Regions from separate parts of the Streptomyces sp. NPDC111802 genome, predicted to be linked through region 3. Evidence: predicted binding sites of a transcription regulator. Region 3 holds the regulator's gene; each other region holds the start of a gene.
The links. The regulator HspR, encoded in region 3, represses chaperone genes until heat shock. The targets are predictions, from matches to a motif close to TTGAGNNNNNNNNNCTCAA.
Positions count from the first base shown of each region.

Region 1: a site for HspR is predicted at 1,645-1,663, ahead of dnaK (molecular chaperone DnaK). Genes of this name have one in related genera too.
Region 2: a site for HspR is predicted at 1,419-1,437, ahead of lon (endopeptidase La). Genes of this name have one in related genera too.

Region 1 is NZ_JBVKCZ010000003.1:254,892-258,166, reverse strand. It holds gene ACZ7NC_RS04430 (vWA domain-containing protein) at 1-764, shown strand, start outside; gene ACZ7NC_RS04425 (OsmC family protein) at 830-1,258, shown strand; gene dnaK (molecular chaperone DnaK) at 1,710-3,275, shown strand, end outside.
Region 2 is NZ_JBVKCZ010000008.1:47,567-50,841, forward strand. It holds gene lon (endopeptidase La) at 1-1,396, opposite strand, end outside; gene ACZ7NC_RS10655 (rhomboid-like protein) at 1,658-2,512, opposite strand; gene ACZ7NC_RS10660 (spermidine synthase family protein) at 2,661-3,275, shown strand, end outside.
Region 3 is NZ_JBVKCZ010000005.1:158,321-161,595, forward strand. It holds gene ACZ7NC_RS06960 (PA14 domain-containing protein) at 1-1,236, shown strand, start outside; gene ACZ7NC_RS06965 (heat shock protein transcriptional repressor HspR) at 1,318-1,764, opposite strand; gene dnaJ (molecular chaperone DnaJ) at 1,770-2,951, opposite strand; gene grpE (nucleotide exchange factor GrpE) at 2,988-3,275, opposite strand, start outside.

The DNA.
Region 1 (3,275 bases), on a different contig from region 3:
TCACCGGCGACCTGCGCCGGATGCGCCGGCTGGCCACCCTGCGCGGCAAGGGCGTCGGTGACGTACTCGGCGCCCCGCTCGGACCGCCCGGCGACCCTGTCGACCTCGACGAGTTCTACCGCCGGGGCCTGAGCCAGGGCCTCGACCTGCACCAGCAGCAGGAGCGCGGCTTCCTGCCCGGCGGCCTGGTCCAGGAGATCCGCGCGCTCAGCCATCCGCCGCTGCCCTGGGACGCCCGACTGGCCCGCTGGTTCGACGAGTTCGTGCCGCGTCCGGAGCCCGTGCGGACGTATGCGCGCCCCGCGCGCCGCCAGGCGTCGACCCCCGGTATCCCGCGCGCAGGCCGCTACTTCCCGCCCGAGGAGATCGCCCGCTGCACCTTCGGCGTGGTCCTGGACACCTCCGGCTCCATGGGCGCCGGCCTGCTCGGCAAGGCGCTCGGTGCGATCGCCTCGTACGCCGAGGCGCGGGACGTACCGGCCGCGCGGGTCGTGTTCTGCGACGCGGGACCGTACGACGCCGGGTATGTGCCGGTGACGGACATCGCGGGGCGGGTGCGGGTGCGCGGCCGTGGCGGTACGGTCCTGCAGCCGGGGATCGACCTGCTGCAGCGCGCCGACGACTTCCCGCCGGGCGCGCCCGTCCTCGTCATCACGGACGGCTGGTGCGATGTGCTGCGGGTGCGGCGCGAGCACGCGTACCTGATTCCCCCGGGCCGTCGCCTGCCGTTCACCCCGCGTGGGCCGGTCTTCCGGGTGCAGTGAGCCGGAGTGTGATCGGATGGGGGCACGGACCCCAGCAAACGGGCCCCCACGCGAAAGGAAGAACCGTGGCTACCACGCGCTCCGCACACACCGTCTGGGAAGGCAACCTGCTCGAGGGCAACGGAGTCGTCAACTTCGACTCTTCCGGTGCCATCGCCGCACAGCCGGTCACGTGGGCCTCGCGCTCCCAGGACGCGAACGGCAGGACCAGCCCGGAGGAGCTGATCGCCGCCGCGCACTCCAGCTGCTTCTCCATGGCGCTGTCGCACGCGCTCGCCGGCGCCGGCACCCCGCCCACCAAGCTCGTCACCTCCGCCGACGTGAGCTTCCAGCCGGGTGAGGGGATCACCGGCATCCACCTCACCGTCGAGGGGACGGTGCCGGGCATCGACAACGAGGCGTTCGTCGCCGCGGCGGAGGATGCCAAGAAGAACTGCCCGGTGAGCCAGGCCCTGACGGGTACGAACATCACGCTCTCCGCCAAGCTGGCCTAGGCCGTGTCCGCAAAGTCCCGTCGTCCGCCCGGAGGGCGGGCCCCGCGGCGTCTGGTGCGTGCTCTCGGCGTGCCGGGCGGAAGCCCTCGTACTGGGCGTACTTGGGCTTGCGCCCGGTGCGGCGAGAGCGCGTGCCAGGCGTCGCGGGGCAGGCGGGACTTTGCGGACACGGCCTAGCGCCGCGCGGGGGTGCGGGGCGTCGTGGCTGGTCGCGCGGTTCCCCGCGCCCCTTCAGGGGCGTCGCCGTGCCCGCTCCCCGTGCACCGGCGGCTCGCTCGTGCGACGGTATTGCGGGAGGCGTTCCGCACCCGCCGCGCCCTGGCCCTCCGGGGCTGAGCGCCCGCTCAGCCGCCGTTTGGCACCCGCTTCCCAGGTCACTCGTCCCATTGACAAGAACTCGCTCAAGTTTTGTGCTGGAGTTCCAGAGGTGCCCTGGCGGAAGGGGACAACGATGGCACGCGCGGTCGGGATCGATCTCGGGACCACGAACTCGGTGGTCGCCGTCCTGGAGGGCGGCGAACCCACTGTCGTCGCCAACGCGGAGGGGGCCAGGACCACACCGTCGGTCGTGGCCTTCGCCAAGAACGGCGAGGTGCTCGTGGGGGAGGTGGCCAAACGGCAGGCGGTGACGAACGTGGACCGCACCGCCCGCTCCGTGAAGCGCTACATGGGCGACGCCGGCTGGCGTTTTCCCGACCAGGGGGACATCGACGGCACCCGCTATCGGGCCCAGGAGCTGTCCGCCCGGGTCCTGCAGAAGCTCAAGCGGGACGCCGAGTCCTATCTCGGCGAGGATGTCACCGACGCGGTGATCACCGTCCCCGCCTATTTCGACGACACCCAGCGGCAGGCCACCAAGGAGGCCGGCGAGATCGCGGGCCTGAAGGTGCTCAGGATCATCAACGAGCCCACGGCCGCCGCCCTCGCCTACGGACTGGACCGGGGCGACGAGCAGACGGTGCTGGTCTTCGACCTCGGCGGCGGCACCTTCGACGTCTCCCTGCTGGAGATCGGCGACGGCGTCATCGAGGTCAAGGCCACCAACGGCGACACGCATCTGGGCGGCGACGACTGGGACCAGCGGATCGTCGAGTACCTGGTGAAGAAGTTCAAGGGGCAGTACGGCATCGACCTCGGCAACGACAAGATGGCCTTGCAAAGGCTGCGCGAGGGCGCCGAGAAGGCCAAGATCGAGCTGTCCAGCTCCTCCGAGACGACGATCAACCTGCCCTACATCACCGCCTCCGCCGAGGGCCCCCTCCACCTGGACGAGAAGCTGACCCGGGCCCAGTTCCAGGAGCTCACCGCCGACCTCCTCGACCGCTGCAAGACCCCCTTCCACCAGGCGGTCAAGGACGCCGGCATCAAGCTCTCCGCGGTCGACCACGTCATCCTCGTCGGCGGCTCCACACGGATGCCCGCCGTCACCGAGCTGGTGAAGGAACTGACCGGCAAGGACCCCCACAAGGGCGTCAACCCCGACGAGGTCGTGGCCGTCGGCGCGGCCCTCCAGGCCGGCGTGATCCGCGGCGACGTCAAGGACGTCCTGCTGCTCGACGTCACCCCGCTGTCCCTCGGCATCGAGACCAAGGGCGGCATCATGACGAAGCTCATCGAACGCAACACGACGATCCCCACCCGGCGTTCGGAGATCTTCACCACGGCCGCCGACAACCAGCCCTCCGTCGGCATCCAGGTCTACCAGGGCGAACGCGAGATCGCGGCGTACAACAAGAAGCTGGGTGTCTTCGACCTGACCGGTCTGCCCCCGGCGCCGCGCGGCGTCCCGCAGATCGAGGTCGCCTTCGACATCGACGCCAACGGGATCATGCACGTCTCCGCGAAGGACCTGGCGACCGGCCGCGAGCAGAAGATGACGGTGACGGGCGGCTCGGCCCTGCCGAAGGACGACATCGACCGCATGATGCGAGAGGCCGAGCAGTACGCCGAGGAGGACCACAAGCGGCGCGAGGCGGCGGAGACCCGCAACCAGGCCGAGCAGCTCGTCTACCAGACC
Region 2 (3,275 bases), on a different contig from region 3:
GGTAGTGATCCCGGAAGGTGTGGTTCTGCGCCGGGTCCAGGACCTCCAGCAGAGCCGCCGCCGGGTCACCCCGGTAGTCGGACCCCACCTTGTCGATCTCGTCGAGCAGGACCACCGGGTTCATCGACCCGGCCTCCTTGATGGCGCGGACGATCCGGCCGGGCAGCGCGCCGACGTACGTACGCCGGTGGCCGCGGATCTCGGCCTCGTCGCGGACACCGCCGAGGGCGACCCGGACGAACTTGCGCCCCATCGCGTGCGCGACGGACTCGCCGAGCGAGGTCTTGCCGACGCCGGGCGGGCCGACCAGGGCCAGCACGGCACCGCCCCGCCGCCCACCGACGACACCCAGACCCCTGTCCGTACGGCGCTTGCGCACCGCCAGGTACTCGGTGATCCGCTCCTTCACGTCCTCCAGGCCCGCGTGCTCGGCGTCCAGCACGTCCTTCGCGCCCTGGATGTCGTACGCGTCCTCGGTCCGCTCGTTCCACGGCAGTTCGAGAACGGTGTCGAGCCAGGTGCGGATCCACGACCCCTCGGGCGACTGGTCGCTGGACCGCTCCAGCTTGTCGACCTCCTTGAGGGCGGCCTCGCGGACCTTCTCGGGCAGGTCGGCGGCCTCGACGCGGGCGCGGTAGTCGTCGGACTCCTCGCCGTCCTTCTCGCCGTTCAGCTCGCGCAGTTCCTTGCGTACGGCTTCGAGCTGGCGGCGCAGCAGGAACTCGCGCTGCTGCTTGTCGACGCCTTCCTGGACGTCCTTGGCGATGGTCTCGGCGACGTCCTGTTCGGCGAGGTGGTCGCGCAGTTGCTGGGTGGCGAGCTTGAGGCGGGTGACCGGGTCGGCGGTCTCCAGCAGCTCCACCTTCTGCTCGGTGGTCAGGAAGGGCGAGTACCCGGAGTTGTCGGCGAGCTGGGAGACATCGTCGATGGCCTGGACGCGGTCCACGACCTGCCAGGCGCCGCGCTTGCGCAGCCAGGCGGTGGCGAGGGCCTTGTACTCCTTCACCAGTTCCGCGACCTGTCCGGGCAGCGGCTCGGGCACGCTCTCGTCGATCCGCGCCCCCTCGACCCACAGGGCGGCACCCGGCCCGGTCGTCCCGGCGCCGATCCGCACCCGTCCGCGACCGCGGATCAGGGCGCCCGGGTCACCGTCGGCCAGCCGGCCGACCTGCTCGACGGTGCCGAGCACACCGGTGCCCGGGTACGTCCCGTCGATGCGTGGCACCAGCAGCACCCTGGGCTTTCCCGGTGTGGAGCGGGCGGCGGCCTGGGCGGCCTCCACCGCGGCGCGTACATCGGCGTCGTTCAAGTCCAGCGGGACCACCATCCCGGGCAGCACGACGTCGTCGTCGAGCGGCAGCACGGGCAGGGTGAGCGAAGTGGACGTCGAAGCCATGATCTCCCCTTAGGCAGTCAAGTTGAGTTATGCCGACTCAATGCACGGGGCGCCTCGAATGTTCCCGGCCCTCCGTTCGCTGTGAGCGATCACCCGCCGTACATGCCGTGACCTCGGCTTTCGTCAACAACAGCCGCAGGGGCCCGACCCTTCCCGCACCGTCTCCCGGCGACCGACACGCTGCGCCGCGCGGGCACCGAGTTCGCGAGCCTGTGGGGTGGTCGGGGTGGTCGGGGTCAGCGGAGTGGCGGGGCGTGGGATTTATGGCGCGCCACGCCGTATATGCGGTCGCCCGAGGCCGACTGAGTCCGCACGGCTCCAGCGGCGCACCAGCGGCCACAGCCCGACTCCGATGACCAGGGCCGCCAGATGCCCCCAATTGGTCAGCGGGTCCGCGAGGTTCAGCAGGTCCTGGATCAGCATCCCGCCGAACAGCACCAGCACGGGCCACCGCAGCCACGGCCGCAGCAGGCCGGCCAGCGCGCCGATGCTCGTGGCGACGCCGAAGCTCACGCCGTAGTCCATGCGGTGCAGCGAGCTGTCGGGAAGGCGCCCGACCAGCACCGCCAGCCCCACCGGGACCTCGGTCGCGAGGGTGGCCAGGACGTGCCCGGCCAGGAAGACAACGGCCGTGCGCGCACCGCCGATACGCCGCTCCAGCGCGGTCGACACCAGCAGGAAGCACAGGGTGTACGGCGCCACCAGCCCGCCCGCGATCCACAGCGCGCTGGCGAGCAGCACCAGCACGGGCGTGCGCACAAGGTGCGCCACATCGGTGCTGGAGCCCTGGTGGAGGGCGTGGACGAGGGCCGGGTCGGCGTATGTGGCGATCAGGGAGGTGGCGGTCAGTACGACGGCGTAGGCGAAGGTGAACGGGGTGCCGATGGGGGTGGGGAGCAGGCGCCAGGGACGGAAGGCGCGGGGGCGGGGATCGGGCGCGCCGACCTCGGAGGCGGCCGGTGTCGGTGACGGAGGCGCGATGGCGCTCGTCGCGGTGACGCCCACCGGTCCGCGCTGCCGCGGCATCCCGTCCAGCAGCCCGGCGACATCGGGCAGGCCCGCCTCACCGGACTCCGGAACCGAGCCCGTCACACCCCCGACCGCGGTCCGCTCCAAGGTGAGGCGCTCCTTCCGTTTCCCCCACCTTTCGCCTGCGACCCCCGCGTGTCTGTGACCGGCGCCACTTGGGAGCCGATTCTCAGGAACCTCTCAACTCCGCGGAAATTCCCTCGGGCGGACGGTTCGGAGCTGCGAGGATGGCCGGATGCCCACTTCGTACGACATCCCCGAAGTCCTGGACCGTCACGAAGGCCCCCACGGCGAGATCGTGCTGCGGCGGCACGGCACACTGCTGCAGATCATCGCGAACGGCTGTTTCCTGATGGACACTTCCGACGGGCGTTCGGAGCGGCTGCTGGTCGACGCGGCACTCGGCGCGCTAACCGGCCGGCCGGGGCCGCGGCTGCTGATCGGCGGCCTCGGCGTCGGCTTCTCGCTCGCACACGCCGCCGCCGATCCACGCCCCGGACGGATCACCGTCGTCGAGCGCGAGAGCGCGATTATCGGCTGGCATCTTGACGGACCCTTGTCGCACTTCTCCGCCCGCGCCCTCGCCGACCCGCGCACCGAGATTCTGCAAACTGATCTCGTGGCGTACGTACATGAGACTTCCGCCACGTATGACGCCCTCTGCCTCGACATCGACAACGGCCCCGGGTGGACCGTCACCGAGGGCAACGACAGCCTGTACTCACCGGCCGGACTTGCGGCCTGCGCACGGGTGTTGGAGCCGGGCGGGGTACTGGCCGTATGGTCCGCCCAGCCCTCTCCGGAATTCGAAGAAACCTTGTGTAATGCCGGATTCCAACAGGTGCGTACC
Region 3 (3,275 bases):
AGCTATTACTACGAGGTACGCGCGGCGGACAAGGCCGGCAACGAGTCGGCCGGCACCGCCGACCAGCTGGTCACCACCCCCGACCGCACCGCCCCCGCCGTCCCTACCGGGCTCTACGCGAAGGTGGCGCCGGGCTCGGTGAGTCTCACGTGGGACACGGGCGACGCCACGGACAGCTACCGGGTCTACCGTGCGACCGCTGCGGCGGGGCCCTTCACCAAGATCGCCGATTTCCTCGACAGCGCCTGGTACAACGGCCGTTCGGCCGACAACACCAAGCGGCTGTACTACCGCGTCACCGCCGTGGACGCCGCCGGAAACGAGTCCACTCCGGCCACCGCGGACACCGGCGAACCGGACACCACCCCGCCCGCCCAGGTCACCGGCGTGACGGTGGAGGGCACCACGGCGGGCAACGCGGTGCGGTGGGAGGCCTCGTCCGAGGACGTCTTCTCCTACCAGGTGTGGGCGGCGCCGGAGGGCGGGACGGACTCCGACGGGCCGGAGACCGTGTTCGGCCTGTCCTTCAACGATCTTCGGGCGGAGGCCGCAGTCGCGGTCACCTATCGCGTCCAGGCGGTCGCCACATACGGCAACCTCTCTCCCGTCTCCGACTCCGTCACCGCGACCCGCCCGGCGCCCGGCGACTCGGCGGCGCCCACGGGCGTCGTCGGCACCCCGCGCGACGGATCGACGGAGCTCACCTGGGACTTCGCGTCCGACGCCGCTCAGCACGGCTACCGCGTCTACCGCCGCACCACCGCGTCCGCCGCCTGGACCCGCCTCGGCGACCGGCCGACCACCGCGCTCCGCTACGACGACATCGAGGCCCCGGACGGAAACGCCGACTACTACGTCGTCGGCCTGGACACCCAGGGCCGGGAGTCGGCGCCCTCCGAGGTCGTCAAGGTGCACAGGGAGACCCCGGCCACGCCAACCGGTCCGGCGCCGCCGACGATCGAACTGTCGGCTCCGTACAAGGAGTGCACGGCCAACGACTGCGCCCCCCATGGCGGCACCTCGGTCCCGCTCACGGTGACGCTGAAACACGACCGGCTGCTCTCCGGCTACACCTACCGCTTCACGGGCGCCGCCGGTTCCGGATACCTCAGCACCGACGGGTCGACGATCACCTGGAGGCCCCCGGCGCCGGGCTTCTACACGTTCGAGGTGCGGGCAGTGGACTACTACGGGCGCGGAGGCCCGTTCACGAGCGTCGGCTTCAAGGTCGGGTGACCCGGCACCGACCGCCCGTCAAGCACGAGGGGCCCGGAGGTGTGAACCTCCGGGCCCCTTCGTGAGCGTGCCTGACCGGTGTCAGTCCTTCGCCTTCTTCGGCCGCCACACCACCAACGCGCTGGTCTGCTGCACCTCCTGGTACGGCACCAGGTCGCGCCGGTACGACGCGTGTACCGCGGCCTCGCGTTGCTGCATCGCCGCCGCTGCCCCGTCGAGGGCCGCCTGCATCTCCGCCAGGCGGGACTGCAGCGCGGCGACCTGGTTCTCCAGTTCGATGATGCGCTTGATGCCGGCCAGGTTGATGCCCTCGTCCTGCGACAACTGCTGCACCTGGCGGAGCAGTTCGATGTCGCGGGCCGAGTAGCGGCGGCCGCGGCCGGCCGTGCGGTCGGGGGAGACCAGGCCCAGACGGTCGTACTGGCGAAGGGTCTGCGGGTGCAGGCCGGAGAGCTGGGCCGCCACCGAGATGACGTAGACCGGGGTTTCCTCGGTCAGTTCATACGGGTTGCGTCGACGACCGTCCATCTCCATCAAGCTCCCTTCGCGGCCTGGAACAGCTCCGCCCGCGGGTCCTCGCCCGCGGTCGCCTCGCGATACGCCTCGAGCGCGTCACGAGCCTTCCCCGAAAGGTCCTTCGGGACACTCACCTCGACGGTGACCAGCAGGTCCCCGCGGGTGCCGTCCTTGCGGACCGCGCCCTTGCCCCGCGCCCGCATGGTGCGCCCGTTGGGCGTGCCGGGCGGCAGCTTCAGGGTGACCGGTGGTCCGCCCAGGGTGGGGACCCTGACCTCGCCGCCGAGGGCCGCCTCCGTGAAGGTCACGGGGACGCTCACCGTGAGGTTGTCGCCCTTGCGGCCGAACACCGGGTGGGCGTCGACGTGCACGGTGACGTACAGGTCGCCCGCCGGGCCGCCGCGCTCGCCGGGCGCTCCCTTGCCGCGCAGCCGGATGCGCTGGCCGTCCGACACCCCGGCCGGGATGCGGACCTGCATGGTCCTGGACGACTTCGCCCGGCCGCTGCCCTTGCACTCCAGGCACGGGTGCTCGGCGATCAGGCCGCGCCCCTTGCAGTCCGGGCAGGGGTCGGTGAGCGAGAAGCCGCCGCCCGAGCCCCGGGCCACCTGGCCGGTGCCTACGCAGGTCGGGCACACCCTCGGCGTGCCGTTCTTGTCGCCGGTGCCCGCACACGCCTTGCACGGCGACTGCGAGGACATCCGCAGCGGGACCGTCGCACCCTCGATCGCCTCGGTGAAACTGAGGTTGACCTCGGTGTCGATGTCCTGGCCGCGCCTGGGCTGGGTACGGGTCGTACCCGTGCCACCGCGGTTGAACAGGCCCCCGAAGACGTCACCGAGTCCGCCGCCGAAGCCGCCGGCTCCTCCCTGTCCGCCCTGGGCGCCGCCTCCGAAGAGGTCGCCCAGGTCGAAGTTGAAGGAGCCGCCCGCGCCGCCCGGCCCCGGGCGGAAGCCGCCGTTGCCGAAGAGGGCGCGCGCCTCGTCGTACTCCTTGCGCTTCTTGGGGTCGCCGAGGACGTCGTTCGCCTCGGAGATCTCCTTGAAGCGCTCTTCCGCCTTGGCGTTGCCCTTGTTGGCGTCCGGGTGGTTCTCGCGGGCGAGCTTCCGGTACGCCTTCTTGATCTCGGCCTCGGTGGCGTCCTTGGGGACGCCGAGGACCTTGTAGTAGTCCTTCTCGATGAAGTCCTTGGTGCTCATCCTCGACGCCCCTCCTCTCTCCTCGTCAGTTCAACGTCAGCCCTCGTCCGGGCCACCGCTCTCCTTGTCGTCGGCCGCCTCGGTCGCCTCATCGGCCTTGACCGTCTGCGCGCCCGGCTGGGGCTCGGCCACGGCCACCCGCGCGGGGCGGATGGTGCGCTCGCCGATGCGATACCCCGGCTGGAGGATCGCGACGCAGGTCGTCTCGGTGACGTCCGGCGCGTAGGAGTGCATCAGCGCCTCGTGGATCGTCGGGTCGAAGGGCTCGCCCTCCTTGCCGAACTGCTGCAGACCCATCTTCGCCGCGACGGTCTCCAGCGACTC